Regions from separate parts of the Streptomyces sp. NPDC088746 genome, predicted to be linked through region 3. Evidence: riboswitches for the same ligand, from Rfam matches in the RefSeq annotation. Region 3 holds a riboswitch; each other region holds the start of a gene.

Region 1 (10,605 bases), on a different contig from region 3:
GTCGAGAAGGTCTTCAACCTGAAGACGGTCTCCGGTTCGCTGTCGTCGCTGAAGGACGGCGAGATCGCCGTCGACCGCAAGACCGCGAAGTCGCGCGGCTGGAAGACCGGCGACAGCCTTCCCGTGACGTTCCAGGACGACAAGAAGGAGACCCTGAAGGTCGGCGCGCTCTACGAGGGCAACGAGTTCCTCTCCCCGATGCTGATCCCCGAGGACGTCGCCGGCCCGCACGAGACCCTCTCGGACATCCGCGAGGTCTGGCTGACCATGGACGGCGGCCAGAGCGAGGCCAACGAGAAGGCCGTGATCGACGCGCTCGGCGACAACCCGGCGATGAGCGTCGTGGACCGCCAGGGCATCCGGGACATGTTCGGCGGATTCATCAACACCGCGCTGAACATCATGTACGCGCTGCTGGCCATGGCCCTGATCATCGCCGTACTCGGAGTCGTCAACACGCTGGCCATGTCGGTCTTCGAACGCCAGCAGGAGATCGGCATGCTGCGGGCGATCGGTCTCGACCGGCGCAAGGTCAAGCGCATGATCCGGCTGGAGGCCGTCGTCATCTCGCTCTTCGGAGCGGTGGTCGGGGTGGGCCTCGGTACGTTCCTCGGCTGGGCGATCGGCAAGAGCCTGTCCGCCTCGATCCCGGGCTACGCCCTGGTCATCCCGTGGGACCGGCTCGCGGTCTTCCTGGTGCTGGCAGGGCTCGTGGGCGTGCTGGCCTCGCTGTGGCCGGCCCGGAGCGGCGCGAAGCTGAACATGCTGACCGCGATCAAGACGGAGTAGGCGTACGCGTGGGGGCCGGTACCCGCAGTCGCGGGTACCGGCCCCCACGCGTTCCCGGGTCAGGCCTTCGCCGACGCCGTCCAGTCGCGGGCGCGCAGCGGCATGGCCGACCCGCCGCCGTCCCGCGGCCGGACCGCGAGGATCTGGTTGACGCCGATCTTGTTGTGCTCGAAGGAGAGCGCCGAGGCGGCCATGTAGAGCCGCCACACCCTGGCCCGGCCGGGCGAGGTGGCCCGTACGGCCTCCTTCCAGTGCTTCTCCAGGTTGGCCACCCACTGACGCAGGGTCAGTGCGTAGTGCTCCCGGATCGCCTCGACGTCCCGGGCCTCGAAGCCGGCCTCCTCCAGGGTGGCGACGGTGCGGCCCACGGGGGCGAGCTCCCCGTCGGGGAAGACGTAGGCGTCGATGAAGTCGTCGACGTGGTAAGCCGACTCGTCCTTCTCGGGGCGGCGGGCGATCTGGTGGTTGAGCAGCCGGCCGCCGGGCCTGAGGAGTGCGTAGAGGTCGTCGGCGTACTCACGGAAGCGGACCGACCCCACGTGTTCGGCCATGCCGATCGAGGAGATGGCGTCGTACGGCCCGTCCCTGACGTCCCGGTAGTCCTGGACCCTGATCTCGATCCGGTCGGTGAGGCCCTCCTCGGCGATGCGCTTCCGGGCGAAGGCGGCCTGTTCGGTGGAGAGGGTCACTCCGGTCACCCGGGCGCCGTACTCACGGGCGGCGTGGATGGCCATGGAGCCCCAGCCGCAGCCGACGTCGAGGAGACGGTCGTCCTCCTTGAGCGCGAGCTTGCGGCAGACGAGGTCGAGCTTGTCGCGCTGGGCGTCCTCCAGGGTGGAGCCCTCCTGCCAGTAGGCGCAGGAGTAGACCATGGAGGGGCCGAGGACCATGGCGTAGAAGTCGTTGCCCACGTCGTAGTGGTGGCTGATGGCTTCCTTGTCCCGGCGCCTGGTGTGCAGCGGCCCGGTGCGGCGGCGGACCTCCTCGGCGGGCGGGGGCGGCGGCGGGTAGGGGCCGGCCAGCTGGACGAGGCCGCGGGCGAACGCCCGCACCCTGGGGTTGCGGACGGGGTGGACGGAGTCCTTCGCGTCGGCACCCCGCTCCCAGAGCAGCGAGGCGAGGGCGTCCAGGGCCGCGTACAGGTCGCCCTCGACGTCGATCTCACCGGCCACCCAGCCGCGGGCGAGGCCCAACTCGCCCGGTTTCCAGAGCAGTCGGCGCAGGGCGCGGCGGTGACGCAGGACCAGGGCGGGGGCACCCGGCGGCCCGGATTCGCTGCCGTCCCAGGCCCGGATCCGGACGGGCAGGGGTTCTCCCAGCAACTCTTCGGCAAGAGCGGTCAGCCGCGATGCGGCGTCGGCCATGGTGCACACCTCCGTGGTGGTGTTTCCGAACGTGCCTAAATTCGCATATACGCACCCGAACCGGGCCGCGACACCTCGGGGCCGCGGCGAGGTACACCAGCGTCAACGTCTTCCCGCGCCCGCGCCATCCCACTCCAAGGCAATGGAACGGCAAAATAGCTGCACTCACCATCTAGTTGGTGGGGTCCAGGAACGCCGAAGGGGCCGCCCGCACCACGGATGGCGGACGACCCCTTCGGTTCCGTACAGGCGCTAGGAGGCCTTGGCCTTTTCGCCGGTCGTGCTCTTGTCGCCGTCGGCCTTGGCCGCGACGGGAGCCGGGCTCGGCTTGGCCGCCTCGTAGAACTCCTCGCGCGGAGTCTCCATGGCGCCGAGCGAGACGACCTCGCGCTTCAGGAACATCGCCAGCGTCCAGTCCGCGAAGATCCGGATCTTACGGTTCCAGGTCGGCATGGCCATGCCGTGGTAGCCGCGGTGCATGTACCAGGCGAGACGGCCCTTGAGCTTGATCTTCACCTTGCCCATGACGATCATCGCGACGCCCTTGTGCAGGCCGAGACCGGCGACCGCACCCTTGTTGGCGTGGCTGTACTCCTTCTGCGGGAAGCCCCGCATGCCGGAGATGACGTTGTCACCGAGGACCTTCGCCTGACGCAGCGCGTGCTGGGCGTTCGGCGGGCACCAGGCGTTCGGGTTGCCGGCGCGGCGGCCGACCATGTCCGGAACCTGGGCGTTGTCGCCCGCGGCCCAGATGTAGTCGGTGCCCTGCACCTGGAGCTTCTCGGAGGTGTCCACGTGACCACGCGGGCCGAGCGGCAGACCGAAGCGGGCCAGCGCCGGGTTCGGCTTCACGCCGGCCGTCCACACGATCGTGCTGGAGTCGACCTCGAGGCCGTTCTTCAGCACCACGTGACCGTCGACGCAGGAGTCCATGGAGGTCGAGAGGTAGACCTCGACACCGCGGCTCTCCAGGTGCTCCTTGCCGTACGCGCCCAGCTTCGGGCCGACCTCGGGAAGGATCTTGTCGGCGGCGTCGACCAGGATGAAGCGCATGTCCTCGCGCTTCACGCTCGTGTAGTACTTCGCCGCGTCGCGCGCCATGTCCTCGACCTCGCCGATGGTCTCCGCGCCGGCGAAGCCGCCGCCCACGAAGACGAACGTCAGCGCCTTGCGGCGGACGTCCTCATCGGTCGTCGAGTCGGCCTTGTCCAGCTGCTCGAGGACGTGGTTGCGCAGACCGATGGACTCCTCGATGCCCTTCATGCCGATGCCCTGCTCGGCGAGGCCGGGGATCGGGAAGGTGCGGGAGACCGCGCCCATCGCGATGACCAGGTAGTCGAAGGGCAGCTCGTAGGCCTCGCCGACGAGCGGCGCGACCGTGGCGACCTTGCGGTCCTGATCGATGGTCGTGACACGGCCGGTGAGAACCTCTGCCTTGGGCAGCACGCGTCGCAGCGGGACGACGACATGCCGAGGCGAGATGCTGCCGGCAGCAGCTTCGGGGAGGAAGGGCTGGTACGTCATGTACGAGCGCGGGTCGACGACCGTGACGGTCGCCTCTCCATACCGCATCTTCTTCAGAATGCGACGAGCTGCGTACAGGCCTACGTACCCACCGCCTACAACGAGGATCCTGGGACGCTCCGTGGTGCTCATGCCATCGAGTATCCACCCCCCTCGGGGGGCATGCTCGTGAGCCCCTTCACAAGGTATGCGCCACCCTCTGCTACACTTCGCCGCCCACGTGACCCAGGTCATGGTGCGGACGGGGAACCACGACGTTCCGGCGAACGTTGTTCACCACTTGTGAGCTGGCCCTTGAGCCCTCCGGCAAGTCGAACCAACCGCCGGGGACACGCCGACGCCACACCCTCGAAACGCTCCCGCAGCACACTCGCGCGGGCCTCCGGGCGGCCCGCACCGCCCTTCAGGAGCAGAACTTCGGCCGGTAGGGCCGAATTCCTTGTGAAGAAGTTCACGAACTTCGTCGGGGCGCCTCACGAAAGCCCCCTCCGAACGGGTCCGGAGGGGGCTCCACAAGCTCAAAGGTGCAGGCCGGGAAGCGTTTGAGCGCCGCCTCACCACCCCCGCGCCCCCGCTGTGATCAGGCCGCCGACCAGGCGATCCCGTCGAGGATGTCGTGCTCGCTGACGACGACCTCCCGCGCACCGGTCCGCTCCATCACCGCGAGCAGGACGAGCGCCCCCGAGGCGATCACATCGACCCGGCCCGGGTGCATCGCGGGGATCGCGGCCCGCTCCTCGTGCGTCGAGGCGAGCAGCCGCGCGGTGATCTCCCGGACCTGCGCGAGGGACACGCGGGAGTGGTGGATCGCCTCGGAGTCGTACTCCTCGAGCCCGAGCGCCATGGCGGCGACGGTCGTGACCGTCCCGGCGAGGCCCACGAGCGTCGCCGCCGAGGAGATCGGCACGCTCTCCTCCGCCAGATCCAAGGCTGCCCCGACGTCCGCGCGGATCGCGGCGATCCGGTCGGGCGTGGGCGGGTCCACCACGGCCCCGTCCAGGACCAGATGACGCTCGGTCATGCGTACGCAGCCGATGTCCACGGACCGGGCCGCACGGACGCGGTCGTCCCCGACCACGAACTCGGTGGAGCCGCCGCCGATGTCCACCACGAGGTAGGGCTTCTCCAGGTGATCGCTGCCCACCAGCTCCTTGGTGGCGCCGTCGAACGAGAGCTGCGCCTCCTCGTCCCCCGTGACGACCTCCGGCTCGACCCCCAGGATGTCCAGGACGCCGCGGACGAACGTGTCGCTGTTCTCCGCGTCGCGGGAGGCGGACGTGGCGACGAACCGGATCCGCTCGGCGCCGAGCTCCTTGACCGCCTCCGCGTACTCGCGGCACGCGTCGAAGGTGCGCTCCAGCGCCTCGGGGGCCAGCCGGCCCGTCCGGTCGACGCCCTGGCCGAGCCGGACGATCCGCATCCGGCGGTCGATCTCGGCGAACGCTCCGGTGGCGGGGTCCACGTCCGCGACGAGCAGGCGGATGGAGTTGGTACCGCAGTCGATGGCGGCAACGCGGGTCATGGGGCTCCTGTGGTTGTACGTGTACGGCGGCGGATCAGGAAGCGCCGGGCCCGGCGTCGTCGGAGCCGCACGGCGTGACGCACGGCCCCTTCGCCCACCACTCCGGCAGCATCGCGATCGCCTCGTCACCCAGCGGGTTGACCCCGGGGCCGGCCGCCAGCGAGTGGCCGACCAGGACGTGCAGGCACTTCACCCGGTCCGGCATGCCGCCCGCGCTCGGGAAGCCCTCCAGGACCTCGATGGCGTCACGGCGCGCGATGTAGTCCTCGTGCGCGGCACGGTAGGCGGCGGCCAGCTCCGGATCCGTGGTGAGCCGCTCGGTCATCTCCTTCATGACCCCGTTGGCCTCCAGCGTGCCGATCGCCGAGGCGGCACGCGGACAGGTCAGGTAATACGTCGTCGGGAACGGCGTGCCGTCCTCCAGACGGGGCTGCGTCTCGACCACGTCCGGGTTGCCGCAGGGGCAGCGGTGCGCGATGGCACGCAGCCCGCGCGGCGGCCGGCCGAGCTGGAGCTCGAACGCGGCGATGTCCGCGGCGGTGGGCGTGGTGGATTCGGTCTGCGGAGGGGGCGTGTCCATGCCTGCCTTGAATGTCATCGGTCGGACTGTATGAAGTGGTGCGGGGAGCCGGCTCGGTGCGTACGCGAGGTCATTCGCGGTCCGCGCTGTCGACGCCGTCCCAGAGGTTCGAGTGCCAGGGCCGCCCCGTCGCCCCCGGCTCCCCCCGGCGCACCTCGGCCGCGTCCGGGTCGACCACCGTATAACCGGTCTCGCCGGGCAGCACGTAGTGGAGGTGCTGGCGCGCGAGACGGCGGATGTACGCGTCGTCCTTGAGCCGCGCCTTCTCGTCACGCAGCTCCTCGGTCCGCTCGTGCGCCTCCCGCGAGAGCCTCTCCTGATCGGCGATCTGGTCGCGCTGGGAGATGTACTGCCGCATGGGATACGCGAGGGCGACCACCAGGGAGCAGACGATCAGCGCCAGGAACGCGGCCCGCCCGGTGAGCCGTGAACGGCGGGCCTGGCGGCGGTTCTGGGACCGGTAGACGCGGGCCGCCGTCTGCTCACCGAGCAGCCGCAGCCTGGTCGCGGTGGAGAACCGGTCGCGGTCCTTCCCGGCCATGTCTCACGCCTCCCCGTTACGCACGTCCGTCCCCGCACACGGTACGGGACCGGATGCGGGGACGGTCGGAGGCTGGTGCTCCGGACTCGGGCTGTCAGCCCTCGAAGCGGAACCGCGGGAACGCCGAACGACCGGCGTACACCGCGGCGTCGTCGAGGATCTCCTCGATGCGCAGCAGCTGGTTGTACTTGGCGACGCGGTCCGAGCGGGCCGGGGCACCGGTCTTGATCTGGCCGCAGTTCACCGCGACGGCGAGGTCGGCGATGGTGACGTCCTCGGTCTCACCGGAGCGGTGGGACATCATGCACTTGAAGCCGTTGCGCTGGGCCAGCTCGACGGCGTCCAGGGTCTCGGTCAGCGAACCGATCTGGTTGACCTTGACGAGCAGGGCGTTGGCCGAGCCCTCCTCGATGCCGCGGGCGAGGCGCTCGGGGTTGGTGACGAACAGGTCGTCGCCCACGATCTGCACCTTCGAGCCGAGCTTGTCGGTGATGACCTTCCAGCCCGCCCAGTCGTCCTCGTACAGCGGGTCCTCGATGGAGACCAGCGGGTACGCGGAGACGAGCTCCTCGTAGTACTCGGTCATCTCGGCGGCCGAGCGGGACTTGCCCTCGAACTCGTAGACGCCGTCCTTGTAGAACTCGGACGCGGCGACGTCGAGCGCGAGCGCGATGTCGCGGCCCGGGACGTAACCGGCCTCCTTGACGGCCTCGAGGATGAGGTCGAGGGCGGCGCGGTTGGACTCCAGGTTGGGGGCGAAGCCGCCCTCGTCACCGAGACCGGTGGACAGGCCCTTGGTCTTCAGGACCTTCTTCAGCGTGTGGTAGATCTCCGCACCCCAGCGGAGGGCCTCGGAGAAGGACTCGGCGCCGATCGGCGCGATCATGAACTCCTGGATGTCCACGTTGGAGTCGGCGTGCGAGCCGCCGTTCAGGATGTTCATCATCGGAACGGGCAGCAGGTGCGCGTTCGGGCCGCCGAGGTAGCGGAACAGCGGGAGGTCGGAGGCCTCGGACGCGGCGTGCGCCACGGCCAGCGAGACACCGAGGATGGCGTTGGCGCCGAGGGAGCCCTTGTTCTCGGTCGCGTCCAGGTCGAACATCGCCTGGTCGATGAGGCGCTGCTCGGTGGCGTCGTAACCGACGAGCTCCGGGCCGATCTGCTCGATCACGGCGAGGACGGCCTTCTCGACGCCCTTGCCCTGGTAGCGGTTGGGGTCACCGTCGCGAAGCTCAATGGCCTCGAACGCACCGGTGGAGGCGCCGGACGGAACAGCAGCACGTCCCGTGCTGCCGTCGTCGAGGCCAACCTCGACCTCGACCGTGGGGTTGCCCCGGGAGTCGAGGATTTCCCTGGCTACGACGACGTCGATGGACGGCACGAGGCATCTCCTTCTGGGATCTGACACTGGTTGTGCAGGGTCACTGTGGCCTTGCGCCACGAGCCTAACCGGCTCGGCGCGCTCCGTCGGCCGTCCGCCCGTCCCCTGGGACGAAAAAGGACCCAAGGGCCTGCATTCCGGGCAAAGCTCCAGAATTCTACTGACGAGTAACCACAACAGTTGAACACTCACGCCTACGGCGAGCCCCCGTCCGCACCCCGCCAGGGGGCCCGGACACGGCCCCGGCCCGGCGCGCGGGGGGTCTGCGCGCCGGGCCGGGCTCCGGGGCAGGAGGAAGACCCCGGGTCACTACCGACTGTTCCGGGTTCCGACTACTTCAGGTGGAGCTGCTGTCCCGGGAAGATCAGGTCGGCCTTGTCGACGATGTCGTCGTTCAGCTTGAACAGCTTCTGCCAGCCGCCCTTGACCTTCTTCGCGTCGGCGATCTTGCTGAGGGTGTCGCCGGACTTCACCTTGTACTCGCCGTCACCCTTCTCGACCTTCTCGCCGGTGGGGGTGGTGACGGTCTTCTCGGGGGCCGCGCGCTTCTCGCTGCGCGTGGTGGGCTGCTCGGCCTTGCGCTCCGGCGCGGCCTGCGGTGCCGTGTCGCCGTTCTTGCCGGAGCCGGTGTCGACACCCGGGTCCACACCGTCGTTCGTCAGACCGCCGGCGCCGGCGCAGGCCCAGGCGCCCGGGCCCTGAAGGTCGAGGAGCTTCTCGGCGGCGGCTATCTGCTGGTCCTTGGTGGCCAGGTCGGCGCGGGAGGCGTACTGGGTGCCGCCGGCGGCCGCCCAGCTGGACTGCGAGAACTGCAGGCCGCCGTAGTAGCCGTTGCCGGTATTGATGGACCAGTTGCCACCCGACTCGCACTGGGCGACAGCGTCCCAGGTCTCGACGGAGGCGGCGGAGGCGCCGGTCGCGCCCATCAGCGGTACGACGACCGCGGCACCGGTGACACCGGCCAGGGTCGCGACACGGACGGCCTTGGACGGGCGGCGGTGCTTGCCCTTGCTGGAAAGCAGCATGGTTCTCCTCACCGACGCCTACGAGGTGAGCTGTCGGGTTCGGGCCTGTGAGTTGCCCGGTCGCCCTCACTCTCGGACGACTTCACCCCTAGCCGTGTCTCCGCCCGTCTTCCGACGGCCGGGTCCGGCGCTTACCTGGGTCCCCCGCTCCTGCCTACGGCGCTTTACGCGTCGGTTCCCTTCGGCCGACGGCAGGATTCGGCGTGACGGTCGAAGGTGCCCGCGGTGCGAGCGGCTCCGACCGTAAACACACGCAACCCCCACATTCAAAGATGGACATAACGGCCAATCAGCCCGTAACGGCTGGATGCGGAGGATCGTTTTCGCAGGTCGGAGCCAATATGGACGGAGCGGACGGACCGGGCGCACCAGTTGACGCAAAGAGACCCATGTCTCACTTACGCATAAGTGGACATAGGCCTCTGAACTGCCCCCGCTTTCGGGGTGTTTTCACGTTTTTGATCAGTTGGCGGCGGTCTCCGCCCGGCTACCCCGCGCGTCCGCCCCGAGGTCCAGGGTCTGGCCGGGAAGGATCAGGTCCGGGTCGGAGCCCAGCTCGTCCTTGTTGGCCGCGTAGAGCGCGGTCCAGCCGCCGGGAAGCTCCTGCGCGTCGGCGATCGCCCAGAGGTTGTCGCCCTCGCGGACGGTGTACGTCCCCTCCGCGCCCTGACGCGCGCCGGACTCACCGCGCGAGGCGTGGCGGCCGGACTCGCGCCCGTCGTCCTGGCCCGGCCGGGCGCTCGCCTCGGGGGCCGGCGTCCCGCGGTGCTTGCCGCCGTTCGCCGTGTCGTCCGTCGCCGTGTCGCCCTTCGGGGCGCCGGACGTCCCGGAGGCCTCGGGGGACGGAGTGGCGGACGGCGTCGAGCCGGCGTCGTCGCCCTCGTCCGTCTTACCGTCGGACGCGCCCTGGCCCGCCTCGCCCGTCGCGTCGGAGTCGTCCGAGCCGGCGGCCTCGTCCGAACTGTCCGCAGGGTCGGTCGCGTCGGAGGAAGGCGTCCCGGACGGCGTCGCCGAATCCGAGGGCTCGGCGGAGGGCTCGGCGGAGGGCTCGGCGGACTCCTCGCTGCCCGGGTCGACGCCGGGCAGGCCCGCGTCCAGGGAGAGCCCGGAGATCACCGAGCAGCTGGCCCACGCCTGCGGCCCCTTGTCGTCCAGGATCTTCTCCGCGACCGCAATCTGCTGCGAGCGGCTGGCGAGGTCGGCGCGCGGCGCGTACGCCGTGCCACCGTAGGCCGACCAGGTGTCCTCCGAGAGCTGCAGGCCGCCGTAGTAGCCGTTGCCGAGGTCGGCACTCCACATGCCACCGCTCTCGCACTCGGCGACCCGGTCCCAGGTCGACGCGTCAGCGGCCTGCGCGCCGCCCGCGCTGAGCAGCGGGATGGCGATGGCCGATCCGGTGACGCCTGCGGCGACGACGATGGCGGGTGCCTGACGAGGGCGACGGTGTCTGCCGGTCGCGGAGCCCATGGGATTGCCTTCCGTGTGACTGACGTGTGACGGGTGAGTCGAACGGTGAACCTAGCCGTACTCGAACGTGTGTCACAAGTCGATGCAGCGGAGATCACGTGAAAGTCACAGAGTTGACAGGCTGTCACTTTTTTCCGCCGAACGCCCGGGGCCGAACTCCACGGGAAGCGTGCGCAGTCCACGCATGATGAGCCCGCCGCGCCAGCGCAAATCGGCAGGTTCTGCGGCAAGCCGCAGGTCGGGAAGGCGCCGCAGCAGCGTCGCCAGCGCCACCTGCCCCTCCAGCCGGGCCAGCGGCGCACCCAGGCAGTAGTGGATGCCGTGCCCGTATCCGAGGTGCTGATTGTCACTGCGCGCGAGATCCAGGGTGTCCGCATCCTGGAACCGCTCCGGGTCCCGGTCGGCGCAGTGC
Region 2 (9,309 bases), on a different contig from region 3:
CACCATCCTCGACGCCCCGGCCGCCCTGGCGTTCGGACTGGTGGACCACGTCGTGGAGAACCGCACACCGTCCCAGCCGCCGCATCCCGCGAGGTGAACGCCCGATGCTCTCACCCCAGTTCCCGCCGCTGCCCGCCCTGACCCGCGCCGAGGCCGAGTACATCGACTGCTACCTGGAGGTGCTCGACCAGCTCGGCCGCATCAACCCCGCCCGCGGCAGCGACACGTACGGGGCGCTCCGGGCGGCTCAGGCCCTCGCGTCCCGGGCCACCGCCCTCCGCGACGCACTCGTGTTGATGCACGAGCGGGGCGAGTCACAGATCCACGCGGACACTCTCGCCAGGGCACTGCGGCTGCTGGACGGCGAGCGTCGCGCCGGACGGGTCGCCGTGCCTCCCGCGTCGTCGAGTTGAGAGCCGCGGCGCCCGACTCGGCTGCCGCACCCGCCTTTCGGCGCCTCTTTTCGACACGCCCGGCGACCTGACGAGTTTTCCTCGCTCGATCGGCGTAGGAGGTCCCCCGCCCGAGGGACAGCCCAACTTGCGCGACAGGCGCGGACACTGAACGGAATTCGTTGTTCCGCCGCTGGTGCGCGCCTGGTCCGGCGCGGTCGCCCCGACTCCGGGCCGGCCGCGTCCACCCGATCGGATCAGTCGTGACGACTCTCACATATCGCCACTTCAGCGAGGAAATCCGGCGGCGTGTGCGTAAAGATCCCTGGGACGACAAGCCCCCGCCACCGCGGCGGGGCGGTCCGGGCGGACGCCGAGTCCTGCCGCCGTCCGGATGCCTGGTCGACAGGAGTGGATCGGCAGGAGTGGAGGACCCGAGCACAACGGGCCGACCGAAGTTCCGGACGGCCCTCGGGGTGAAGCCGCTTCGCGCGGCCGGGCAACTTCGCCAGCCCGAACCCGACAGGTCATCCTTCACAGGCGGCTGACGAAGGGTTGCGCATGACTGCGCAGGTTCATGTCCCGTCTCTGTTCGCCCGGGTCGGTACGGCCTCGGTTCTGACATTCGCCGTAGGCACCACCATGATGGCCCCTGGCCTCGTGAACGACGCCGAGGCCGCCGCCCACTCGGCGACCGCACTCAAGATCGCGGCCTCGAAGAAGGGCGCGCCCTACAGATGGGGCGCCACGGGCCCCCACAGGTTCGACTGCTCAGGGCTCACGCTCTACTCGTTCAAGAAGGCCGGCAAGAAACTGCCCCGCACGGCTCAGCAGCAGTACAACAAGACCCGCCATATCTCCAGGTCGCAGCGGAAACGCGGCGACCTGGTCTTCTTCCACGCGGGCCGCAGCGTGTACCACGTCGGCATCTACGCCGGCAGCGGGAAGATCTGGCATTCGCCGAAGACCGGTGCCGTGGTCCGGCTGGAGAAGATCTGGTCCGGCAACGTTCTGTACGGGAGGGTCCGCTGAGGTCCCTCCCTTCGCCGTTCAGTGCAGCAGGGGGCCCGTCACCAGTACGAGTCCCAACGCGGTGAGCGCCGTGCCGCTGCCCCCCTCGATCACCCGGGTGGCACGCGGCCGGCGCAGCCACCGGCCCATGCGGTCCACCAGCAGGGCGACGGCCGGGAACCAGACGAGCGCGAGCAGGACGACCACCGAGGCCAGCAGCAGTGTCCTGGGCAGCGGTGGCTGCCCCTCGGGGACGAACTGGGGCAGCAGGCTGAGGAAGAGCACGGGCGCCTTCGGATTGAGGGCGTTGGTGAGGAAGCCCTGGCGCAGTGACCTTCCGGCCCCCGACTGCGTCCTGCCCCCGCTCTCCTCCTCGGCAGCGGTGCCGGCGGTGGCCCGCCGGCGCATCGCGTACAGGCCGCTCAGCCCGAGGTAGAGCACGTACGCGCCGCCGAGCAGCTGAACGGTGCGGAACAGGGCGGGCATCGTCACGAGCACGGCGGCGAGTCCGGCCGCGGCCAGCGCGGTGTGCACCACCAGCCCTCCGGCGACCCCCATGGCGGTGGCGAGCCCGGACCGCCGGGATGTGAGCGCGTTGCGTACGACCACGGTGAAGTCGGCGCCGGGAAGGGCCACCATTCCCGCGGCCACGGCGACGAAGGCAAGCAGTTGTGCGTCCATGGGTCCACCCTGACCGATCGCAGCCCTTAGCATGTACTTGCAATCTTCTGGGTCTGCCAAAAGGAACGCTTAATGTACGACCCGACACGGCTGGCCGCGCTGGTGGCGGTTTCCGAGGCCGGATCGATCACGCGTGCAGCGGCGCGGCTGGGGTACACCGCGCCCGCCCTTTCGCAGCAGCTGGCCAAGCTGGAGAAGGAGACCGGAGCCGCACTCCTCGTCCGTCGCCACCGAGGGGCACGGCTGACGGCCGCCGGTGAGCTGCTGGCAGGACGGGCCAGACGCATCCTCGACGAGATGGACCAGGCGCGGCACGAGCTGGCCGGACTGGCAGGGCTGTCGGGCGGCCGGCTGCGGGTCGGCACGTTCGTGACGGCCGGGATCCATCTGCTGCCGCCGGTACTCACCGCGTTCCGGCGCGCCCACCCCGACGTGGAACTTGCCGTCACGGACTACGAGCCGCCCGCCGGCGTCGCCGCCGTGGCGGCCGGTGACGTGGACCTGGCGCTGACCCACGCGTACGAACCCGCCGCCGCCGAGCCGCTCCCGGCGGGGGTGTCCGCCGAGCCGCTGCTCGTCGAGGAACTGGTGCTGGTCACCGCGCTCGGGCAGATGCTGTCCGAGGGCAGCGGCCCGCTGCCCGTGGCCGGACTCGCGGGCCGCCCGCTGATCAGCAGCGCACCCGACCATCCGCCGCGTCGCGGGGTGGAGCGTGCGCTGGCGGAGGCGGGGGCCACCCCCGCCGTGGTGTGCGAGTCGCCCGGCTACGCGCTGGTGTGTGCCCTGGTCAGCGCGGGGATCGGCGTGGCGGTGGTGCCGGAGATGGTGGCCGCTATGTCCCCCGCGCCGCTCGCCGTCCGGCGCCTGGAACCCGCCGCCTTCCGGCGCACGATCTCCGTGGTGCACCGGGGGGACCGGAACACCGCGGCCGCGACGACGCTGATGGCCCTGTTGCGCAGCGGCTTCGGCCGGGCCTCCGCCGTGTGAGGACGGCCCGCCACACGGCCCGGACCGCTCGGCCCGCACCACCGGCCCGCCCGCACCACCGCTCGGCCCGCACCGCCGCCCCGCCCGCGCCGCCGGGGGGGCTGCCCGACGGCGTCAGGCCTGGGCGGGAACCGGCCAAGGTAGGGCGATCGACACGGTCTTGCCCCCGTCCGGGGTGGGACTGACGCTGAGCCGCCCGCCGTGCTCCTTCGTCAGGGCCCGGATGATCACCATGCCGCGGCCGTTGTCCTGCCTGACCGCGGCGGGCAGCCGCTGGGGCCAGCGGGGGTGACTGTCCGTCACGCCCAGATAGAACTCCACGTCCCGGTCGAGACGGAGGTCCACCGTGAAGGTGGGTGACTGCCCGAAGGTGTGCTGGACGGCGTTGGTGGCCAGTTCCGAGACGATCAGCCGAATGGCGTCAGCGGTGTCGCCGTCCTCGGACAGGCCCCATTCGGCGAGCACCCGGGCCACGTGTCTCCGGGCTGCGGAGACCGAGGCCGGATCGCTCGGCAGAGTGACGGTTGCTTCCTGATGGTCTGCCATGGCGACGCCGTCCCTTTCCCGCCCTGACCGGCCCGTGGCCGGCCTGGATTGTGCTTCGCGCCAGACTGCCACCGATGCCGGCCTCCATGACGGCGATCCACCAAGATATGCATATATCTGTCCCTCATTACGGTGAACTCCGTCTCCTGAGCCGTGTACGGGCGTAACACTGGCCCCTTTCCGAGCCGGATCCGCCCGGGACGGCTCTCCGCACAACGGGAGGAGACCGCCATGCGAAACGGCCCAGCGGTACGCCGTCGCAAGCTCGGGGAGGAGCTGCGCAGCCTGCGTCACACATCGGGACTCACGAGCCGGGACGCCGCCGGAATGCTGGGCTGGCACCAGTCGAAGGTGAGCCGGATCGAGACGGGGGCGAGCGGCGTGACGCCCGGTGACGTGACCCGCCTGCTGGACGCCTACGGCGTGGACGACCGGCAACTACGCTCCCTGCTCCAGACGCTCGCCGGCTCGGCGGGCGGAGGCGGAAGCGGGTGGTGGCACGCCTATCGCGGGCTCATCCCGCCCCAGTACCGCGACTTCATCAGCCTGGAGTCCCAGGCCGACGCCGCCCGCACGCTGGAGACCTCCGTGGTGCCGGGCCTGCTGCAGACCGCCGACTACGCGCGGGCGGTGACCCGTTCCTCGCTGGACGGACTGCCGCCCGCACAGCTCGATTCCCTGGTGGAGGTCAGACTCGCCCGGCAGAGCGTCCTCCACGCGTCCCGGCCGCTGCGGCTCAGCGCCGTACTCGACGAAGCCGTGTTACGGCGAGTGGTCGGCGGCCCCCGGGTCATGGAGGAACAGCTCCTCCATCTGTCACAGGTCGCGCAACTTCCGCACGTGACGCTCCAGTTACTGCCGTTCGAGGCCGGGAGCTACATCGGCCTCACAGGCTCGTTCGTTATTTTTTCATTTCCGACCACTTCTGATCTAGACGTGGTCGTTCTTGACCACTTGACGAGTAGTCTCTATCTGGAGCGGAAAGAAGACCTTGAGGCGTACAGCTCGGCCTTCCGCACGATGCAGGCTCACGCGCTGTCGCCCGAGCGTTCGCTGGACCTCATCGCCGCACTAGGCCGCGGTGATCAGACGGAACCTTCAGACTGCCCGAGGGGGCCACGATGTCCGACCGTCTCGCACAGCCCGCACCCAGGTGGCGGCGCAGCAGCCGCAGTACCGGAATGAACAACTGCGTGGAAACCGCGCCGGCCGGCGACGAAGAACTCGCCGTGCGGGACTCCAAGGACACGTCCCTGCCGCCGCTTCGCTTCTCCGCGACGGCATGGACGTCCTTCGTCGCCGGACTGGACTCCCGCCGGGTCAGCTGACGGGCCCCGGCGCGGTGGAGAGGACCGTGCCCACCGCTGTCGCGACCTGCTCCTGCGTCAGGTCCGCCCGGGCTGTCAGCCTCAGCCGGGAGATCCCGTCCGGCACCGACGGAGGCCGGAAGCATCCCACCGCGAGGCCGGCCGCGCGGCAGTCGGCCGCCCACCGCACCGCGGACTCCGCCGAGGGCGCGCGGACCGATACGACGGCGGCGTCGGGGCGCACGGCGGTCAGCCCCGCCGCCGTCAGCCGGCCGTACAGCTCGACGGCGACCGCGCCGGCCCTCGCCGCGCGTCCGGGTTCGCGGCGCAGCAGCCGCAGAGCGCCCAGGGCCGCGCCGACGGCGGCCGGCGCGAGACCGGTGTCGAAGATGAACGTACGGGCCGTGTTGACCAGGTGGCGGATGACCCGGGCGGGGCCGAGCACCGCTCCTCCCTGGCTGCCGAGCGACTTGGAGAGGGTGAGCGTGGCGACGACCCCCTCGCCGCCCGCCAGTCCGGCGGCCGCGAGCGCGCCGCGCCCGCCCTCGCCCAGGACACCCAGTCCGTGCGCGTCGTCCACGAGGAGGGCAGCGCCTGCTTCGCGGCAGACCCCGGCGAGTGCTGCCAGCGGAGCGGCGTCCCCGTCCACCGAGAAGACGGAGTCGGTCACGGCCAGAGCCCGTCCGGGGTGGTCGTGGAGCGCCTTTCGCACCGCCTCGGGGTCAGCGTGCGGCACGACGGCGGTGGCGGCCCGGGCGAGCCGGCAGCCGTCCACGATCGAGGCGTGGTTGCCCGCGTCGGACACGATCAGCGACTCGTGTCCGGTGAGCGCCGTGAGGGCGGCGAGGTTGGCCGCATAGCCGGACGAGAACACCAGGGCGGCTTCGAATCCGCAGAAGTCGGCGAGTTCGCGTTCGAGTTCGGCGTGCAGCGCGGTGGATCCGGTGACGAGCCGTGAGCCGGTGGCACCTCCGCCCCATGTCCGTGCCGCCTCGGCGGCTGCCGAGGTGACCTCGGGGTGCCGGCTCAGACCCAGGTAGTCGTTGCTCGCGAGGTCCATCAGTTCCGTGTCGGCGGGCCGGGGGCGCAGCGTCCGGACGAGTCCGGCGCCGGCACGGCGCCGGGCCTCGTCGTCGATCCAGTCGAACGGGGCGTAGGACATGAGCGGTCCCTTTTTGTAGGCAGCTCACAGACCCTAACCGGGTGCGCAACAGGCCAGGGTGTGGCAATACACACAGTGTCGACGGGCTCTACTGTCCGGTTCCTCCTTGGCCGATCACGGTGCCGTACGTCAGGATCAAGGCCATGGACCTGCTGAATACGCTGGTGGACAAGGGGCTGCGGCGCGAACTGCCGACCCGTGAAGAAGCGCTCGCCGTGCTGGCGACGTCCGACGACGAACTGCTCGACGTGGTGGCCGCGGCCGGAAAGGTACGCCGTCAGTGGTTCGGGCGGCGCGTGAAGCTCAACTATCTGGTGAACCTGAAGTCCGGGCTCTGCCCCGAGGACTGCTCGTACTGTTCGCAGCGGCTCGGTTCCGAGGCGGGCATCCTCAAGTACACCTGGCTGAAACCGGACGAGGCCACGAAGGCCGCCGCCGCCGGGGTGGCGGGCGGCGCGAAGCGGGTCTGCCTGGTGGCGAGCGGCCGGGGGCCGACGGACCGGGACGTCGACCGGGTGTCGCAGACCATCGAGGCGATCAAGGAGCAGCACGAGGACGTCGAGGTGTGTGCGTGCCTCGGCCTGCTCTCGCAGGGCCAGGCCGACCGGCTGAAGTCGGCGGGCGCGGACGCGTACAACCACAACCTCAACACCTCGGAGGGGACGTACGGGCAGATCACGACCACCCACACGTACGCCGACCGGGTGGACACCGTGCAGCAGGCCCAGGCCGCCGGCCTCTCGGCGTGCTCGGGGCTGATCGCCGGGATGGGTGAGAGCGACGCCGATCTGGTGGACGTCGTGTTCTCGCTGCGTGACCTGGACCCCGACTCGGTGCCGGTGAACTTCCTGATCCCCATCGAGGGCACCCCGCTCGCCAAGGAGTGGCACCTCACTCCCCAGCGGTGCCTGCGCATCCTGGCGATGGTCCGGTTCGTCTGCCCGGACGTCGAGGTGCGGCTCGCGGGCGGCCGTGAGGTCCATCTGCGGTCGATGCAGCCGCTCGCACTGAACCTGGTCAACTCGATCTTCCTGGGTGACTACCTGACCACAGAGGGCCAGTCGGGCCAGTCCGACCTCGACATGATCGCGGACGCCGGATTCGAAGTGGAGGGGGCGGACACCACGACGCTTCCCGGACACCGCGCCCCGACGGGCGGCGGCTGCGGCTCGCACGAAGGCGGCTGCGCTCCGTGCGGCGAGACTCCCCAGGCCGCTCCGGAGCCGTCCGAGGTCCTGGCGGCGCGTACGGATCTGGTGACGGTCCGCCGTCGCGGTACCGGGACGGACCTCGCGCCCAATGCCTGATCCGCTCCGCCCGGCCGAACTCCGCGCCCTGGACCGGGCCCACGTCTGGCACCCCTACGGCCCGATGCCCGGCCGGCAGGAGCCGCTCGTCGTGGAGTCCGCGTCCGGGGTCCGTCTCCGCCTCGCCGAACCCGCACACGGCCGACGCGAGTTGGTGGACGGCATGTCGTCCTGGTGGTCCGCGGTCCACGGCTACAACCATCCGGTGCTCAACGAGGCCGCCCGTGGCCAGCTGGACCGGATGAGTCATGTGATGTTCGGCGGGCTCACGCACGAGCCCGCCGTCCGGCTGGCGACCCGGCTGGTGGAGATCACTCCGGAGCCGCTGCAGCACGTCTTCCTCGCCGATTCGGGGTCGGTCTCCGTAGAGGTCGCGGTGAAGATGTGCCTGCAGTACTGGCGTTCGGCGGGGCGGCCCGCCAAGCAACGGCTGCTGACCTGGCGCGGCGGCTATCACGGTGACACCTGGCAGCCGATGTCGGTGTGCGATCCCGAGGGCGGGATGCACGAGCTGTGGTCGGGGTCCCTCCCCCGGCAGATCTTCGCGGACGCCCCTCCGGACGGTTTCGACGCCGAGCCCGACGACACCTACGTGAGGCATCTGCGCGAGCTGGTGGCCGCGCACGCGGACGAGACGGCTGCGGTGATCGTGGAGCCCGTGGTGCAGGGGGCGGGCGGGATGCGCTTCCACTCCCCCGCGTATCTGCGGGTGCTCCGCGAGGCGTGCGACGCGAATGACGTGCTTCTGGTGTTCGACGAGATCGCGACGGGGTTCGGCCGTACCGGACAGCTGTTCGCCGCGGGGCACGCCGGGGTCTCCCCGGATGTCATGTGTGTCGGCAAGGCGCTGACCGGGGGCTACCTGACGCTCGCTGCGACGCTGTGCACCTCGCGGGTGGCGGAGGGCATCTCGAGCGGGGATGTGCCGGTGCTCGCGCACGGGCCGACGTTCATGGGCAATCCACTCGCCTCGGCGGTGGCCTGCGCCTCCGTCGATCTCCTGCTGGGCCAGGACTGGGAGCTGGAGGTGAAGCGGATCGGCACGGGACTGCGCCAGGGGCTGGCGGAGGCCGCCGGTACGCCGGGCGTACGGGATGTCCGGGTGCTGGGTGCGATCGGGGTCGTGCAGCTCGATCACGAGGTCGACATGGAGGCCGCCACACGGGCCGCGGTGCGCGAGGGCGTCTGGCTGCGCCCGTTCCGCGATCTCGTGTACACCATGCCGCCGTACGTGACCGGTGACGACGATGTGGCAAGGATCTGCCGGGCCGTGTGCGCGGCGGCGAGGGAGGGCTGAGATGACGATTCTCGTGGTGACCGGCACGGGCACCGAGATCGGCAAGACGATCGTGACCGCGGCGGTCGCGGCCGCTTACCGGGACCGCCGGATCGCGGTCCTCAAGCCCGCCCAGACGGGTCTCGCACCGGGCGAGCCGGGGGACGCCGCCGAGGTGGCACGGCTGGCCGGAGCTCATGTGACGGCCGTCGAACTGGCCCGTTTCCCGGAGCCGTTGGCACCGGAGACAGCCGCACGCCGGGCAGGCCTCACCCCCGTACGCCCGTACGAGATCGCCGAGGCCGCCCAGAAGCTGGCGACGGAGCACGACCTGGTGCTGGTCGAGGGCGCGGGCGGGCTGCTCGTCCGCTACGACGAGCAGGGGGGCACGCTCGCGGACGCCGCGCGGTTGATGGCGGCGCCCGTGCTGGTGGTGGCACCGGCGGGCCTGGGCACGCTCAACGCCACCGCCCTGACGACGGAGGCGCTGCGGGCGCGAGGACTCACGTGTCCCGGAGTGGTGGTGGGGAGCATGCCGGCCGATCCGGACCTGGCCTCGCGCTGCAACATCGACGACCTCCCGGTCAGCGCGGGCGCCCCGCTGCTCGGCGCGGTGCCGGCCGGCTCCGGGGCGCTCGAA
Region 3 (10,605 bases):
GGGCAGGCAGCGGCCGGGGAGGGCGCGGGCCGTTGTACTGCCCGCTGGGACGCATGCGCAGCGGCCGTTCCGTGTACTCCTCCATCGCGTGGGCGATCCAGCCCGCCGTGCGGGACACGGCGAACACGGTCTCACCCGTTTCGGCGGGCATGCCGTACGCCACCGAGAGGGCGGCCAGGGCCAGGTCGACGTTGGCGTGCAGAGGTGTGTGGCGGGCGGCGGTCGCGACCACGTCACGGGCCGCCGCCACCGCCGGGGCCGCCTGCGGAATCTCGTCCAGCAGCGAGAAGAGCTCGCCCGCCCGCGGATCCTCGTTCCGGTACAGGCGGTGGCCGAGCCCCGGTACCGGTCGGCCGGCGCGCAGGTGGTCCGCGACGACCGGAGCCGCGCCGCCCCGGTCCACGACCTCGGCCAGCATCCGGTGTGCCGGCCCGCTCGCGGCGCCGTGCAGGGGGCCCTCCAGCACGCCGAGTCCCGCGGAGACCACGGCGTACGGGTTCGCGTGGGTCGAGGCGGCGACCCGTACCGCCAGGGTCGAGGCCGCGAGGTCGTGGTCGGCCAGCAGCGCGAGCGCGGTGTCGAGCACGGCCAGCGCGGCCGCGTCCGCGGGCCGGGCGGAGAGCTTCGGCCACAGCCGGGCGGCCAGAGAGCCCTCGGCCCCCACCTCGCCCTCGGCCTCGTCCCCGGCTGCCGGCAGCGCGCCGACCAGGGTGGGGATCAGGTTGCGCGCGCTGTTGAGCACCCCCTCGGGGGAGAGGTCGAACCGCAGAGGGTCGGCGGACGCGGCCGCGGCGACGGCGGCACGGAGCCGGTCCGTCGCGCTGCTGTGCCGCGGCATCGAGGCGGCCGTCCGCCGGGCCGCGGTGAGGGACTCGCGCGCCGCGGTGAAGCGGATGCCAGGCCGGAGCTCGCCGGTCCAGATCCACTCGGCGACCTCCTCGTAGCCGTGGTGACGGGCGAGTTCGGTCGCGTCGACGCCGCGGAAGAAGTAGCGGTCCGGCTCGATGAGCGTGATGCCGGTGCGGAAGACCAGATCACCCCCGGCGGACGGCGAAGGCTCCCTGCGCCCCGTGCGGCGGGCCAGCGCGTCGACCTCCGTGGCGTCGAACGTGCTGCCGCGCCCGCCGGGGGTCCGTTTGCTGGTCAGCTGCCCCCTGCTCACATAGGCGTACACGGTCTCGGGCTTCACCCCGAGGCATTCGGCCGCCTCCCGGGTGGTGAGCCTGCGGGGCGCCCCCTCGGCTCCCGAGTCGTGCGTACCGGTTCCGTGCGCCGAGTCATGCGTCATGGCGCCCACCGTATCCATGTCCATGTATTGCCGGATCACCTCCAACGACGATTCATATTGATTCGATCAATATTGACAACTTCAAAGTCAACCATGGACAGTCGAATCAATGTACAGCTCATCGGTGGAGGAGAGACCTGCCATGCCTGCCTCACATACGGAAACCGCCCCTCTCGACATGCCCCGGGGGCTCGCCGGCGTGATCGTCACCGAGACCGCGCTCGGGGATGTGCGCGGGCGCGAGGGGTTCTACCACTACCGGCAGTACTCGGCGGTCGAGCTCGCGCAGAGCCGCGGTTTCGAGGACGTCTGGTACCTGATGTTCCACGGCGAGCTGCCCGGCCGGGCCGAGAGCGCCGGCTTCGCCGCCCGCACGGCCGGCCTGCGCCGGCTGCCCGCAGAGGTGCGGGAGGCGCTGCCCGCCATCGCCCGGGCCGGGGCCCTCTCCGGCCCGCTCGCAGGCCTTCGTACGGCGCTCTCGCTGCTCGGCGCCTCGGCCGGGTTCCGTCCGGTGTACGACATCGGTGCCGGCCGCCGCCGCGAGGACGCCCTCGCCGTATGCGCGGCCGTCCCCACGGTGCTGACCTCCCTGTACCGCCTCGGCCAGGGCCTGGAGCCGGTCGAGCCACGCGACGACCTCCCGTTCGCCGCGAACTACCTGTACATGCTCACCGGCGAGGAGCCGGACGCCGTACGGACCTCGGCCGTCGAGCGGTACCTCGTCTCCACCGTCGACCACGGTTTCAACGCGTCCACGTTCACCGCCCGGGTGATCGCCTCCACCGGCGCCGATGTCGCCGCCTGCCTCGTCGGAGCCGTCGGTGCGCTCTCCGGCCCCCTGCACGGCGGCGCGCCCAGCCGGGCGCTGGACACCCTGGACGCCATCGGCACCCCGGACCGGATCGACGCCTGGATCCGTGAACGGGTCCTCGCGGGGGAACGGATCATGGGATTCGGGCACCCCGTCTACCGCACCGAGGACCCGCGCTCACGGATGCTCCGCTCGGTCGCGCAGAGCTTCGGGGGCCCGCTCGTCGACTTCGCCGTCGAGGTCGAACGCCAGGTGGAGGCGATCCTCGCCGAGCTCAAGCCGGGACGCGAGCTGCACACGAACGTGGAGTTCTACGCCGGTGTCGTCATGGAGCTCTGCGGGCTGCCGCGCGAGATGTTCACCCCCACCTTCTGTGCCGCGCGCATGGTCGGCTGGAGCGCCAATATCCTGGAGCAGGCGGAGGACTCGAAGATCATCCGCCCGGCGGCCCGCTATGCCGGGCCCCCGCCTCCGCAGCCCGTACCGGCGCTCTGAACGACCCGAGGAAGGCCCCGTTGACCCCGCCCCACGCCCCGCAGATCCCGGTCGTCGTCCTGGCGGGGTTCCTCGGATCCGGCAAGACCACACTGCTCAACCATCTGCTCCGCAACAGGGCGGGCAACAGGATCGGGGTCATCGTCAACGACTTCGGCTCCATCGAGATCGACGCCATGACCGTCGCGGGGCAGGTCGGATCGACGGTCTCACTGGGCAACGGCTGTCTGTGCTGCGCGGTCGACGCGAGCGAGCTCGACACCTACCTGGAGACGCTGACCGGGCCCGCCGCGCGCCTCGACGTGATCGTCATCGAGGCCAGCGGTCTCGCCGAGCCCCAGGAACTCGTACGGATGCTGCTGGCCAGCGACAATCCGCACATCCGGTACGGGGGACTGGTCGAGGTCGTCGACGCGGCCGAGTTCCCCGCCACGCGGGAGCGCCACCCCGAGATCGACCGCCACCTCGCGGCCGCCGACCTGATCGTCCTGAACAAGACCGACCGGGTCTCGGACGCGGAACTGGCGGCGGTGCGGGAGACGGCCGGGACGGCGGGCGCCGGGGCGGCGGTCATCCGCGCCGCGTACGGCAGGATCGACCCGGAGCTGCTCTTCGACCCCGTGCTCCGGCCGGACGAGGACGACTCGTTCCGCCAGCTGACGTTCGAGGACCTGCTCCCCGAAGCCGACCGCGCGCACGAGGAGCACCTGCACACGGCGTACGAGAGTGTCTCCTTCACCGCGGACGTGCCGCTCAGCCCCCGCCGCTTCATGGCGTTCCTCGACTCCAGGCCGGCGGGCCTCTACCGGATCAAGGGGTTCGCCGACTTCGGTGCGGGCGACCCCGGCAACCGGTACGCCCTGCACGCCGTCGGGAGGTTCCTGCGCTTCGTGCCGGAGCGCTGGGCCCGTGACGAACCGCGACGCACCCAGCTGGTGCTGATCGGCTCCGGTATCGACGCCGAGGCCCTGCGCAAGGAGCTGGAGGCCTGCCAGGACGCGTGGCAGGACGCCAACGAGGAGCTGGAGCGCAGCATGTGGGGCGTCCTGCGGTACGTACGGCAGCCGGACGACGAGGACTGAGCCCCCGCCGCCCGGCCGGGTGCCCTACAGAGGCCCGGCGATCACCGCGACCGGACTCGTCAGCGGTGTGCCCGAACCGTCACGGCGCGGATCCGGGTCCGGGAGCTCGGCCGGTGCGCCGTTCTTCTGGGCCGCCCGTGCCGGGGTCTCGCCCGCCCAGGCGAACACCAGGACGTCCTCCCCCTTGAGGAAGCGCTGGCAGCGCACCCCGCCGGTGGCCCTGCCCTTGCGTGGGTACTGGTCGAACGGGGTGAGCTTCCAGGTCCGCTCGGAGTCGTCCAGCGTGCCGTGCGATCCGGCGACGGTGAACACCGCCGCGTCCGCGGAGGGATCCACCGCCGCGAACGAGAGAACGGTGGCGCCCGCCGCGAGCTTGACCCCTGCCATGCCGCCCGCGGGGCGTCCCTGCGGACGCACCGACGCGGCGGGATAGCGCAGGAGCTGGGCGTCGGACGTGATGAAGACCAGGTCCTCCTCGCCCGTACGCAACTGCTTGGCGCCGACGATCCGGTCACCGTCCTTCAGCGAGATGACCTCCAACTCCTCCTTATTGGCGGGGTAGTCGGGCACCACGCGCTTCACCACGCCTTGCAGGGTGCCGATGGCCAGGCCCTGCGCCTCCTCGTCGAGGGTGGTGAGGCAGATCAGATCCTCGTCCGGCTCCAGCGTCAGGAACTCCGAGATCTGGGCGCCGCCCGACAGGTTCGGAGCGGCATGGGTGTCCGGCAGCTGCGGCAGGTCGATCACCGAGAGCCGGAGCAGCCGTCCGGCGGACGTCACCGCGCCCACGTCCCCGCGCGCCGTCGCGGGGACGGCCGAGACGATGGCGTCGTGCTTCGTGCGCCTGGCGTCCTCGGCCTGGGGGACCGGCTCGGCGTTGGCCGTACGGGCCAGGAGGCCGGTCGAGGAGAGCAGCACCTGGCACGGGTCGTCCGCGACCTCCAGCGGCACCGAGGCGACCTGTGAACCCGCCGACTCCAGCAGCACCGTGCGCCGCTCGGTGCCGAACTTCTTCGCCACCGCGGCCAGTTCGGCCGAGACCAGCTTCCGCAGCTCCGCGTCCGACTCCAGGATCGCGGTCAGCTGAGCGATCTCCTCGTCGAGCTTGTCGCGCTCGCTCTCCAGCTCGATCCTGTCGAAGCGCGTGAGCCTGCGCAGCGGGGTGTCCAGGATGTACTGGGTCTGGATCTCGCTCAGCGAGAAGCGCTCCATCAGGCGCTCCTTCGCCTGCGCCGAGTTGTCGCTGTCCCGGATGAGCCGGATGACCTCGTCGATGTCGAGCAGGGCCACGAGGAGACCCTCGACCAGGTGCAGCCGGTTACGCCGCTTGGTCCTGCGGAACTCGCTGCGCCGGCGCACCACGTCGAAGCGGTGGTCGAGATAGACCTCGAGGAGCTCCTTGAGCCCCAGGGTCAGCGGCTGCCCGTCGACCAGCGCGACGTTGTTGATGCCGAAGGACTCCTCCATCGGCGTCAGCTTGTAGAGCTGCTCCAGCACGGCCTCCGGCACGAAGCCGTTCTTGACCTCGATCACCAGACGCAGACCGTGCGCCCGGTCCGTGAGGTCCTTGACGTCCGCGATGCCCTGGAGCTTCTTCGACCCGACGAGGTCCTTGATCTTGGCGATCACCTTCTCCGGACCGACGGTGAAGGGAAGTTCGGTGACGACGAGACCCTTGCGACGGGGCGTGACGCTCTCTATGGCGACCGTGGCGCGGATCTTGAACGTGCCGCGCCCCGCGGCGTAGGCGTCCTTGATGCCGCCGAGGCCGACGATCCTGCCGCCGGTGGGCAGGTCGGGACCCGGGACGAAGCGCATCAGCGTCTCGAGGTCCGCACCCGGGTGCCGGATGAGGTGGCGGGCGGCGGCGATGACCTCGCCGAGGTTGTGCGGGGGCATGTTGGTCGCCATGCCGACCGCGATACCGGAAGCGCCGTTGACCAGGAGGTTCGGGTACGCGGCCGGGAGGACGACCGGCTCCTGCTCCTGGCCGTCGTAGTTCGACTGGAAGTCGACGGTGTCCTCGTCGATCGACTCCGTCATCAGCGACGTGGCGTCGGCCATCCGGCACTCGGTGTACCGCATGGCGGCCGGCGGGTCGTCGTTGCCCAGCGAGCCGAAGTTGCCGTGCCCGTCGACGAGGGGCAGGCGCATCGAGAACGGCTGTGCCATGCGCACCAGTGCGTCGTAGATCGACGCGTCACCGTGCGGGTGCAGTTTGCCCATCACTTCGCCGACGACGCGTGCGCACTTCACGTAGCCGCGGTCGGGGCGGAGCCCCATCTCGTTCATCTGGGACACGATGCGGCGGTGCACGGGCTTCATGCCGTCGCGGGCGTCGGGCAGAGCCCTGGAGTAGATCACCGAGTACGCGTACTCGAGGAAGGAGCCCTGCATTTCGTCGACGACGTCGATGTCGAGGATCTTCTCCTCGAAGTCGTCCGGCGGCGGGGTTTTCGTGCTGCGGCGGGCCATCGCGGCTGCGACTCCTTCACAGATTCTGTCGGGCAACCTCAGGTTCTGACGCGGACCATTGTGGCCCGCCGTACTGACAACACCGACCTCGACCCGTCCGAAGCGGTCCTCGGGGCCTCCGCGGAGCCCCCGTGCACGGCAGTATCTACGACAACATTCACCCGGCGGGAACTTCGCCAGGTGCCCGTGCGCTTGCCTAGAGTGGCAGGTCCGGCAGGAAATCCTGTACCGATCGAAGGGACGTACATGCCCATGGGTCACACGGCCACAGCCCAGGCCGGTTCCGGCGGCTTGACGGCGACCGAGCACCGTCTGGCCAACGGCCTGCGCGTGGTGCTCTCCGAGGACCATCTGACCCCCGTCGCCGCGGTCTGCCTCTGGTACGACGTCGGCTCCCGCCACGAGGTCAAGGGGCGCACGGGTCTGGCTCACCTCTTCGAGCACCTGATGTTCCAGGGCTCGGGCCAGGTCAAGGGGAACGGGCACTTCGAGCTGGTGCAAGGGGCCGGTGGCTCCCTGAACGGCACGACCAGCTTCGAACGCACCAACTACTTCGAGACGATGCCCACGCACCAGCTGGAGCTGGCCCTGTGGCTCGAGGCCGACCGGATGGGCTCACTGCTCGCCGCGCTCGACGAGGAGTCCATGGAGAACCAGCGGGACGTCGTGAAGAACGAGCGCCGCCAGCGCTACGACAACGTCCCGTACGGCACGGCCTTCGAGAAGCTCACCGCTCTCGCCTACCCGGCCGGCCACCCGTACCACCACACGCCGATCGGCTCGATGGCCGACCTGGACGCGGCGACGCTGGAGGACGCGCAGGCGTTCTTCCGTACGTACTACGCGCCGAACAACGCCGTGCTCTCCGTGGTCGGGGACATCGACCCGGAGCAGACGCTCGCCTGGATCGAGAAGTACTTCGGCTCCATCCCCTCGCACGACGGCAAGCAGCCCCCGCGCGACGGCACGCTGCCCGGCATCATCGGCGAGCAGCTGCGCGAAGTGGTCCAGGAGGAGGTCCCCGCGCGTGCGCTGATGGCCGCCTACCGGCTGCCGCACGACGGCACCCGCGAGTGCGACGCCGCTGACCTGGCCCTGACCGTGCTCGGCGGCGGTGAGTCGTCCCGTCTGCACAACCGTCTGGTGCGCCGCGACCGTACGGCGGTGGCCGCCGGGTTCGGGCTGCTCAGGCTCGCCGGAGCGCCGTCGCTCGGCTGGCTGGACGTCAAGACGTCCGGTGGCGTCGAGGTGCCGCAGATCGAGGCGGCCGTCGACGAGGAGCTGGCACGCTTCGCCGAGGAGGGCCCCACGCCGGAGGAGATGGAGCGCGCCCAGGCGCAGTTGGAGCGCGAGTGGCTCGACCGCCTCGGCACGGTCGCCGGCCGCGCGGACGAACTGTGCCGGTACGCCGTCCTGTTCGGCGACCCGCAGCTCGCCCTGACCGCGGTGGGCCGTGTGCTCGACGTGACGGCCGACGAGGTCAAGGCAGCCGCCCGGGCGCACCTGCGCCCCGACAACCGTGCGGTCCTGGTCTACGAGCCGGTCGAACCGGCCGACGAGACCGAGGGCACCGACGCGCCCGAGGGGGCCGACAAGTGACCGACGCCGCCGTGACTGGAGTAGCGATGGAGTACCACCCGCAGCCGACCGCCGGCGAGGCCAGGCCCTGGGCCTTCCCCGCGCCCGAGCGCGGCGCCCTGCCCAACGGGCTGACCGTGCTGCGCTGCCACCGGCCCGGCCAGCAGGTCGTCGCCGTGGAGATCTTCCTCGACGCCCCGCTGGACGCGGAGCCCGAGGGCCTGGACGGTGTGGCCACGATCATGGCGCGCGCGCTGTCCGAGGGCACGGACAAGCACTCCGCGGAGGAGTTCGCCGCCGAGCTGGAGCGGTGCGGCGCCACGCTGGACGCCCACGCGGACCACCCGGGTGTCCGCGTCTCCCTGGAGGTGCCGGTCTCCCGGCTGACCAAGGCCCTCGGCCTGGTCGCGGAGGCCCTGCGGGCCCCGGCCTTCGCGGAGAGCGAGATCGAGCGCCTGGTGGGCAACCGCCTCGACGAGATCCCGCACGAGCAGGCCAACCCGGCCCGGCGCGCGGCCAAGCAGCTCTCCAAGGAGCTCTTCCCCGCCACCGCACGGATGTCGCGCCCGCGCCAGGGCACCGAGGAGACGGTCCGGCGGATCGACGCCGCCGCCGTACGCGCCTTCTACGACGCCCATGTCCGCCCGTCCACGGCGACGGCGGTCGTCGTCGGCGACCTCACCGACGTGGACCTCGACGCGCTGCTCTCCGACACCGTCGGTGACTGGTCGGGCAATGCGGGCCAGGCCCGGCCCGTGCCCCCGATCACCGCGGACGACACCGGCCGTGTGGTCATCGTGGACCGTCCGGGAGCCGTGCAGACGCAGCTGCTGATCGGCCGGATCGGCGCGGACCGGCACGACAGCGTGTGGCCCGCCCAGGTCCTCGGCACCTACTGCCTGGGAGGCACTCTGACCTCGCGCCTGGACCGCGTGCTGCGTGAGGAGAAGGGCTACACCTACGGCGTCCGGGCCTTCGGACAGGTGCTGCGCTCGACGGCGCCCGGCTCCTCGTCCGGGGCGGCGGGTGCCGCGATGCTCGCCATCAGCGGCTCGGTGGACACCGAGTCCACCGGTCCCGCGCTGGACGACCTCTGGAAGGTCCTGCGCACCCTCGCGGCCGAGGGACTCACCGACGCCGAGCGGGAGACCGCCGTGCAGAACCTCGTGGGCGTCGCCCCGCTCAAGTACGAGACGGCGGCGTCCGTCGCGGGCACCCTGGCCGACCAGGTGGAGCAGCACCTCCCGGACGACTACCAGGCGAAGCTGTACGCACGCCTGGCCGACACCGGCACGGTCGAGGCGACCGCCGCCGTGGTCAACGCGTTCCCGGTCGACCGGCTGGTCACCGTCCTGGTCGGGGACGCCGCTCGGATCAAGGAGCCCGTGGAGGCGCTCGGTATCGGTGAGGTGTCGGTCGTCAGCGGCTGACGGAACCGGACATGACGGGCCCCGGCGGCTGTACTCCCGCCGGGGTTCTGTCATTTGTCCGTATTGCAGGGAAAGTCGTATTTCGTCCTGTGGGATGTGCGACAAAAGGCCCTTTCCGTTTGGCGGGGGAAAGTCTCCCGATCTAGCGTCGGCGCGGCTGTCCGCCGGACGATTGCCGCGCCCGCGGCGCCGGACAGCCATCGCCGAGTCCCCGTCAGGCGCGAGCCTGGGGAGCCGGGGACCCATGAAGTCCCTGGGGTGAATCGGATCCCTGTACCTCGTCGGAGGCTCAGGGGCCCGTAGGAGACCTTCCTGCTCCGAACCCGTCAGCTAACCCGGTAGGCGAGAAGGAAGGAAAGGACCAGCCCCTCCATGGCGTTCATCCGTGCCACCGGGAAGCACCGTGCCCCGAGCCGCCTGACGCGCAAGAGCGCCAAGGTCGCCGGCGTCGCCGCCCTGGCCACCACCGGCGTACTCGGTGCCACGGCCTCCCCGGCCCTCGCCGCGGACTCCGAGGTCACCGCGGGCAGCACCGGCCTGACCCAGACGGTCGCCCTCGACACCACTCTCGCGGCCCAGATCGAGGCTCAGGCGAAGGCCCAGAAGCACCAGGCCGACGTCGCCGCGAAGGCCGCGGCCGAAGCGAAGGCCAAGGCGAAGGCGAAGGCCGAGGCCGAGCGCAAGGCGGAAGCCCGCGCCAAGGAGGCCCGCGAGGAGAAGGCACGCGCCGCCCGCGCCGCCGAGCGCGCCCGGCTCAACGCCTTCCACCTCCCCGTCGCCGGTTCCCACGTCACCACCGGCTACAAGTCCGGTGGCGCGCTCTGGTCCTCCGGCTCCCACTCCGGCGTGGACTTCCAGGCCGCGTCCGGCACCTCGGTCGTCGCGGTCGGCGCCGGTACGGTCGTCGAGGCCGGCTGGGGCGGCGCCTACGGCAACAACATCGTGCTCAGGATGAAGGACGGCACGTACACCCAGTACGGCCACCTCTCCTCGATCGGCGTCTCCGTCGGCCAGAGCGTCGGCTCCGGCGAGCAGATCGGCCTCTCCGGCTCGACCGGCAACTCCACCGGGCCGCACCTGCACTTCGAGGCCCGTACCACCCCCGAGTACGGCTCGGACATGGACCCCGTCGCCTACCTCCGCGCCCACGGCGTCCAGGTCTGACCCCGCGCCGCCACCGCGATCTCTGACGAAGGCCCCGGCATCCGCCGGGGCCTTCGCCGTGCCCCGGGGCCGACGCGTGCCGAAGCCCCCGCGGAAGTGCTCCCTGGCCAAAAGATATCCATGGATTCCACCCCGCCATCGGAAATTCCGGCCGGTTGCAATAGAGTCACAGAACAGGCGTCGATCGGCCGCGTTTCGCGGGGATTAAGGCGGAGGTTCGGACATGCGCATTCCCGCGCATTCGGTATGCACGGCAATCCGTGACGACATCGTCTCCGGTGT

The links. A riboswitch is a leader RNA that binds a small molecule or an ion and turns the genes downstream of it on or off. The one in region 3 is predicted to bind cyclic di-AMP.
Region 1: it holds a riboswitch for cyclic di-AMP, as region 3 does, so the genes downstream of both, ACIP63_RS30095 (transglycosylase family protein) here and ACIP63_RS25585 (M23 family metallopeptidase) in region 3, are expected to answer to the same signal.
Region 2: it holds a riboswitch for cyclic di-AMP, as region 3 does, so the genes downstream of both, ACIP63_RS18120 (C40 family peptidase) here and ACIP63_RS25585 (M23 family metallopeptidase) in region 3, are expected to answer to the same signal.

What each region holds. Positions count from the first base shown of each region.
Region 1 is NZ_JBIVLA010000008.1:96,825-107,429, forward strand. Features, by position in the region: gene ACIP63_RS30060 (ABC transporter permease) at 1-789, shown strand, start outside; gene ACIP63_RS30065 (class I SAM-dependent methyltransferase) at 849-2,153, opposite strand; gene ACIP63_RS30070 (NAD(P)/FAD-dependent oxidoreductase) at 2,406-3,809, opposite strand; gene ACIP63_RS30075 (exopolyphosphatase) at 4,258-5,199, opposite strand; gene ACIP63_RS30080 (DUF501 domain-containing protein) at 5,234-5,779, opposite strand; gene ACIP63_RS30085 (septum formation initiator family protein) at 5,850-6,320, opposite strand; gene eno (phosphopyruvate hydratase) at 6,415-7,701, opposite strand; gene ACIP63_RS30095 (transglycosylase family protein) at 8,034-8,726, opposite strand; cyclic di-AMP (ydaO/yuaA leader) riboswitch at 8,727-8,898, opposite strand; gene ACIP63_RS30100 (transglycosylase family protein) at 9,189-10,193, opposite strand; partial or broken gene ACIP63_RS30105 (cytochrome P450) at 10,299-10,598, opposite strand.
Region 2 is NZ_JBIVLA010000003.1:829,350-838,658, forward strand. Features, by position in the region: gene ACIP63_RS18110 (ATP-dependent Clp protease proteolytic subunit) at 1-97, shown strand, start outside; gene ACIP63_RS18115 (hypothetical protein) at 105-413, shown strand; cyclic di-AMP (ydaO/yuaA leader) riboswitch at 754-950, shown strand; gene ACIP63_RS18120 (C40 family peptidase) at 954-1,424, shown strand; gene ACIP63_RS18125 (LysE family translocator) at 1,443-2,084, opposite strand; gene ACIP63_RS18130 (LysR family transcriptional regulator) at 2,157-3,071, shown strand; gene ACIP63_RS18135 (ATP-binding protein) at 3,186-3,617, opposite strand; gene ACIP63_RS18140 (helix-turn-helix domain-containing protein) at 3,849-4,802, shown strand; gene ACIP63_RS18145 (DUF397 domain-containing protein) at 4,739-4,945, shown strand; gene ACIP63_RS18150 (8-amino-7-oxononanoate synthase) at 4,938-6,086, opposite strand; gene bioB (biotin synthase BioB) at 6,230-7,393, shown strand; gene ACIP63_RS18160 (adenosylmethionine--8-amino-7-oxononanoate transaminase) at 7,386-8,690, shown strand; gene bioD (dethiobiotin synthase) at 8,692-9,309, shown strand, end outside.
Region 3 is NZ_JBIVLA010000006.1:95,955-106,559, forward strand. Features, by position in the region: gene ACIP63_RS25555 (citrate/2-methylcitrate synthase) at 1-1,288, opposite strand, end outside; gene ACIP63_RS25560 (citrate synthase/methylcitrate synthase) at 1,431-2,594, shown strand; gene ACIP63_RS25565 (CobW family GTP-binding protein) at 2,615-3,676, shown strand; gene ACIP63_RS25570 (DNA topoisomerase (ATP-hydrolyzing) subunit A) at 3,701-6,151, opposite strand; gene ACIP63_RS25575 (pitrilysin family protein) at 6,398-7,750, shown strand; gene ACIP63_RS25580 (M16 family metallopeptidase) at 7,777-9,159, shown strand; cyclic di-AMP (ydaO/yuaA leader) riboswitch at 9,351-9,519, shown strand; gene ACIP63_RS25585 (M23 family metallopeptidase) at 9,532-10,323, shown strand; gene ACIP63_RS25590 (GntR family transcriptional regulator) at 10,547-10,605, shown strand, end outside.